One region of the Chryseobacterium sp. FG46 genome, then DNA from elsewhere that is predicted to be linked to it. Evidence: riboswitches for the same ligand, from Rfam matches in the RefSeq annotation. Region 1 holds a riboswitch; the other holds the start of a gene.
The links. Region 1 has a riboswitch for cobalamin ahead of metE (5-methyltetrahydropteroyltriglutamate--homocysteine S-methyltransferase). Riboswitches for the same ligand answer to the same signal wherever they lie in the genome.
Positions count from the first base shown of each region.

Region 2: linked by a shared signal. The riboswitch ahead of ACODR7_RS06945 (TonB-dependent receptor plug domain-containing protein) and the one ahead of metE (5-methyltetrahydropteroyltriglutamate--homocysteine S-methyltransferase) in region 1 are both predicted to bind cobalamin.

Region 1 covers NZ_JBMDJJ010000001.1:331,078-334,271, forward strand. Annotated here, with positions in the region: gene ACODR7_RS01445 (hypothetical protein) at 92-634, shown strand; gene ACODR7_RS01450 (Lrp/AsnC family transcriptional regulator) at 722-1,183, opposite strand; cobalamin riboswitch at 1,379-1,564, shown strand; gene metE (5-methyltetrahydropteroyltriglutamate--homocysteine S-methyltransferase) at 1,739-3,194, shown strand, end outside.
Region 2 covers NZ_JBMDJJ010000006.1:189,386-192,579, forward strand. Annotated here, with positions in the region: gene ACODR7_RS06935 (cytochrome-c peroxidase) at 1-698, shown strand, start outside; gene ACODR7_RS06940 (transporter) at 711-1,658, shown strand; cobalamin riboswitch at 1,752-1,938, shown strand; gene ACODR7_RS06945 (TonB-dependent receptor plug domain-containing protein) at 2,048-3,194, shown strand, end outside.

The sequences.
Region 1 (3,194 bases):
AATACGATGTATAAAAATTGCTTAAAATGGGGCTGTATCCAAAATTTTAATACCTTTAACCATCAAATCCTTAAAATTTTAAAATATTCTCATGCAGACAAAACCATTCAATTTTATTGTAACCGTATTTTTTCTGGTAGTAAGTGTGACTGTATTTTCACAAAAAACAGCCGCTTTGGGTTCTTTATTGGATAGAAATTCAGAATTTATATTCCCGCAAGCTCCTGATAAAATCTCAAAAGAGTTGAATGTAAAAGCCATCTTTTATGAAGATGCCAATGAAGAGAAATATGCCAAATGGCCCATTAAAACAGGGCTGGAACTTTATTGCAGCTTGGGAAAAAACAATACTGTGAATGAGATGTTTTTTGTTGCTTCAGATAATAAACCTGTAATTGTTGAGGGACTTCCTTTTGGTCTTGTTCTGAATAAAAGTACATTACAGGACAGTAAAACGAAGTTCAGGAAGTACAATGCCAAAACACAAAAATTAGCAGCAGACAATGAATTTCCAGATGGATCAAAACTGGTTTTTAAAAAAGGAAAACATTATGCAACATTATTTTTCGACAGCAAAAACCTTTTAAAATCATTAGGACTTACAGAAGAAATGATTGATCCGGCAGCTAATTAACCGATGAGAGGCTTCAAAACAACATAAGATCCGTCATTATCTGGCGGTTTTTTTATTCTTATAATGAAGCCCTAGTTATAAATTTAATTATATTGTTAATCCATAGTTGTTTTTTACCTCAGCCATCACAAAAGTACTGTGAGTGCTGCCTATAGAATCTACAGATCCCAGCTTGTTAAATACAAAATCCTGATAATGTTTCATATCTCTTACCTGAACTTTCAGAAGGAAATCAAAATCTCCGGAAATATTGTAACATTCGGCAACTTCTTCAATTTCTAAAATCTCTTTTACAAAATCATAACCTACAGACCGGTCATGAATTTTGAGCTTGATCTGGCAGAAAACCGTAAAACCGCGGTTCAGTTTTTCAGCATCAAGAATGGCTGCATACCTTTTAACAAAACCTTCCTGTTCAAGCCTTTTTACCCTTTCAAAAACCGGAGAGGTAGAGAGGTTCACTTCTTTCGCAAGTTCCTTAACAGTCAGTTTAGCATTTTTCTGGAGCAGCCTGAGCAGCTGTAAATCCTTATCATCGAGTTGTTCCACAGAATATTATTCTTTTAAATGATTAAAACAGTCAAATGTAAAGAATTATATGCTTCTATTTTTATTTTTAAAAGTTTAATTTGCTTAATTATTTATTATGAATTGTATTTTTATTCGGTATTGCTAATTTTACACAAAATTAAAAACTTTTACTGATAATCTTTGTTAAAGGTAAAAGTACAGTTCTTTGCAGATACTTCATCAAACAGGAAAGGTTTTACTTAAGGTAGATTAATAGGGAATCGTGTGCAAATCACGAGCTGTCGCGCAACTGTAAGTAACATGCCAAAAGTTTCTGTCCTTGCATATCCACTGCCAAAAACGGGAAGGATGACGGAAACTGTTACAAGTCAGGAGACCTGCCTTTACTGAATTGACAATGCTTTCGCGGGCTGAAGCTTTTGGGTCATACAGATGGTATATCAGATATGTATTTTCTCTCAATTGGAAATGCATTGCCTGCTATGTCATTATTTCCTGAAATTTTCTCCGCAAAAACATAACGAAGCATTTTAAGGGACTTTCACAATAAGTTTAACTAAAAAGTTTAAAAAAATGCAAACTCACATCCTTGGCTATCCGCGTATTGGTAGCAAAAGAGAACTCAAAAAAGCCTGCGAGCAGTATTGGTCAGGTAAAATCCTTCTGGAAGAGCTTCTGAACACCGGAAGAACTATCTGTACCCAAAACTGGAATATCCAGAAAGAAGCCGGAATAGACCTTATCCCGTGTAATGATTTTTCATACTATGATCAGGTATTGGATATGAGCCTTGTAGTAGGAGCAATTCCAACACGGTATCATGAAGTAGTGCTTAAAAAAAACAATACTGAGCTTGATCTTTATTTTGCAATGGCAAGAGGATATCAGAAAGACGGACTGGACATCACCGCAATGGAAATGACCAAGTGGTTCGATACCAATTATCACTATATCGTTCCGGAATTTTATAATAACCAACAGTTTAAGCTGAGTTCAGATAAAATTTTCAATGAATTTGCAGGAGCAAAACAAGCGGGAATCAATGCAAAACCGGTGATTATCGGACTGGTTTCTTATCTGTTATTGGGAAAAGAAAAAGAAGAAGGATTTGATAAACTGGATCTGGCGAAAAATCTTCTTCCGGTCTATACGGAGATTTTAACCAAACTTCAGGATCAGGGTGCGGAATGGATTCAGTTTGATGAACCTTTTTTAGCCTTGGATTTAACAGAAAAAGCCAAAGAAACTTACCTTTTTGTGTATGCCGAAATCAGAAAACGATTCCCAAAACTGAAATTTATTGTAGCCACTTATTTCGACGGATTAAAAGATAATGCATCACTTGCCGTTTCACTTCCTGTGAATACATTGCATGTTGATCTGGTGAGAAATCCTGAACAACTGGATGATATTCTGAATAGTATTCCGGAAAATTTATGCCTTTCATTAGGGGTAATTGATGGCCGGAATATCTGGAAAAATGATTATGAAAAGTCGCTGTCTTTCATTACAAAAGCTGTTGAAAAATTAGGATCTGAAAGGATTTTGATCGCTCCATCATGTTCATTGCTTCATTCACCTTGTGATCTGGATTTTGAAACCCATCTTAACCCGGAAATTAAAAGCTGGCTGGCTTTTGCTAAACAAAAAGTAAAAGAAGTCGTAACACTTAAAGAACTTGCTTCCGGAACAGAAAATGAACAGATTCTTAAAGCATTTGAAGAAAATAAAAAAGCAATTGAAAGCAGAAGAACTTCTTCTCTTATTCATAATCACCAGGTAAAGCAAAGAGCAAATGCTGTTTCTGAAAAAGATGCTCAGAGAATAAACCCTTTCAAAATCCGTAAAAAAAAGCAGCAGGAAGTATTGCAGCTTCCTTTATTCCCAACCACTACAATAGGGTCATTCCCGCAAACCACAGAGGTAAGAAGCTGGAGAGCGAAATTCAAAAAAGGGGAACTGACCGCAGAACAGTATGATACTTTACTGAAAGAGGAAACTCAGAGAACAATCGGCTGGCAGGAAGAAA
Region 2 (3,194 bases), on a different contig from region 1:
CTTTTCTCAAAAATTATACATGGGACGGGGTAAGTCATAATCTGGATGAAAGATCTCTGGTTCCTATTACTACAGATTTTGAAATGGACAGCTCTCTTCCTGAAGCAGTAGGAAAACTGAATAGTGATGCGAACTACAAAAAAATGTTTAAAGCAGCATTTGGTGATGAAAAGATCACTGGAGACCGTATTCTTAAGGCTATTTCTCAGTTTATGGCAACATTGATATCGGCAGATTCCAAATATGATCAGATGATGAAAGGAACGCTATCTTTCACGGCTGAAGAAACACAGGGAATGTCCCTTTTCCGGAATAAATGTGCATCATGTCATTCAGGAGAATTGTTTACCGATGAGAGCTACCGAAATTCAGGAATGTATTACAACGCCCAGTTCGATGACAGAGGAAGATACAGGGTTACTTTAGATTGGAATGACAACATGAAATTCAGAGTTCCCAGCTTAAGAAATGTAGAATATACCGCACCTTATATGCATGACGGAAGATTTTACACCTTAGAGGCGGTACTTAATTTCTATTCAGACAATGTTGAAAATCATCCAAATCTTGATCCTCTTTTAAAACAGAATGGGCATACTGGTATTCCCATGACGGGTCAGGATAAACAATATATTATAGCTTTTCTGAAAACACTATCAGATAAGAGCTTTATATCCAATCCAAAATTTGCAGAATAATTTATAGAAGACATGAAGAAGATTATAATAATCATAAGTTTGATCCTGTTGAGTCAGTATCAGGCGAAGACCATTAGAGACAGTGCATATATTGCCCCGGAAACCTTTAGTAGATTCAATTTTGATGATGATTGTGATGCCTGTGGCTGTGCGGCAGGAAACGGATCTTCCGGCTTTGAATCTTTGCTGAATCCACAGTTTGTAGGAATCAAATACTTTGCCCAGCATTACAAAGCCAAAGAAAACTTATTTGTAAAAGATCTTACACAGGATCAATATTTTAATACCCTGCAGCTTTGGGGAAAAATTCCACTGACTAAGAAACTGAGTGTTTACGCAAGTCTGCCATTCCATTTTCATGAAAAGAAAACCATGCAGGGAGATATTAAAATCAATGGAATAGGGGATCTTAATCTGATGGGAATTTACCAGCTGATGAGTTCCAAAGATAATTTCCATCATCTGAGCGGAGGTTTGGGCGTGAAAATTCCTTTAGGGAAATTTGATGAAAAAGGAACATCCGGTGTCAATCCAAGTTTTCAGCTGGGAACCGGAAGCTGGGATTATCAGGCGGCTTTGAATTATAAATTTCAGAAAAATAAAGTAGCCGTATTGGTCAATACAGACTATACAATCAAAACAGAGAATAAGAAAAATTACCGTTTTGGAAACCAGTGGAATTATGCTGCAACAGGTTTTTATCAGGTTGCGGGGAATGAAAAGTCTATTTTTTCTGTAAAAACAGGAGTTCAGGGAGAAGTATATGCCCAGAATAAACAATTTGATGAAGCATTGCCTAACACTGCCGGGAGCGCTTTGTACGGAAAACTGGGATTTGAAGCTTCTTATAAAAAGCTGAGCCTGGGAAGTGAAATGATGCTTCCCATGTATACTCATCTGGCAGGAGGAGATATTGAAGCCAAATCAAGATTCAGTATTTTCCTTAATATTGGAATTTAAAGGGGAAACCCCTAATGAAATTATGCTAAAGCTCCTTCGGGAGCTTTAATTGTTTATAAATCATGATTTTAATTGGGGATTAGGAATAATTATTTATCTTTGCCGGAATTTGGTGAGCCGTAAAAAGCTCTTAAAAGGGAATCCGGTGAAAATCCGGAACAGACCCGCTGCTGTAAGCTCCGCACCAAAGTTTTTGAAAAATATATCCACTGTTTTTAAGAATGGGAAGGATTTCAAAAATGGAGTAAGTCAGAAGACCTGCCAGAAAATAATCGTTTGACGCTTTCGTGGAATAAAGCTTAGGACATCAATGATTCTGTGCAGTGACAGCTGTGCTTTGTCGTTGTATTCTTATACCCATTAGCGTCTTCATTACCCTAAATGAGCTAATGGCGGCAAAACTAACTACTTCTGCAATTTATAAAGCTGTTTTCACAATATTAGTGTTAACATCTCAACTTGTGTTTTCCCAAACTAAGAAAAAAGACAGTCTTCAGGAAGAGACCATTAAAGGAATCAATCTTTACAAAAAGAATTTTAAAGAAATTATTCCTGCACAAACCCTGCAGGGAGAACAGCTGGAAAGACTAAACAGTCATTCTGTGGCAGATGCACTGCGGTATTTTTCGGGAGTGCAGATTAAAGACTACGGCGGATTGGGTGGTTTGAAAACTATTAATATCCGAAGTATGGGAAGCCAGCATGTAGGTGTTTTCTATGACGGAATTCAATTGGGAAATGCCCAAAACGGACTGGTGGATCTGGGAAGATATTCCTTGGATGATCTTGAAGAAATATCATTGTATAACGGGCAAAAAAGCGAAATTTTTCAGCCGGCAAAAGACTTCGGATCTTCAGGATCTATTTATTTACAGCCTAAAACTCCTGTGTTTAAAGGAACAAGAAAAACCAATCTTGTGATAAGAGTCAAAAGTGCTTCCATAGATCTCTTTAATCCTTCATTCCGGTTGGAACAGAAGATTTCAGACAGGATTTCTGCCAGCTTCAGCGGAGAATTTATGCAAAGTGACGGAATTTACAGATTCCGGTATGCGAAGAAATATCCGGACGGCCAGCAGGCTTATGATACTATCGCAAAAAGACAGGATTCAGACATCAAAGCAAAACGTTTTGAAACTTCTTTATATGGAACTTTAAATAACGGAAGCTGGAATATCCGTGGTTACGGTTATATTTCAGACCGTGGAATGCCGGCACCTATTGTGAATGGCCGTTTCGGAGGAAGGGGAGCGAGACTTTCTGATGAAAATTATTTCGTACAGGCCAATCTGAGGAAAAAACTGTTCCCGAAATTTGAAACCCAGCTGAAAGCAAAATTTGCTTACGATTACACCCATTTCATGGATACGGTTCGTTCGCAGTCTATTATTCATACCGATAATACCTATATACAGCGGGAACTCTACCTTTCCTCATCCAATATCTATTCTATTACGCCCAATTGGGATATCAGCCTGAGTGGTGATTTTCAGTATAATAATCTGGATGCCAATCTGGATAACTTTTCTTATCCTA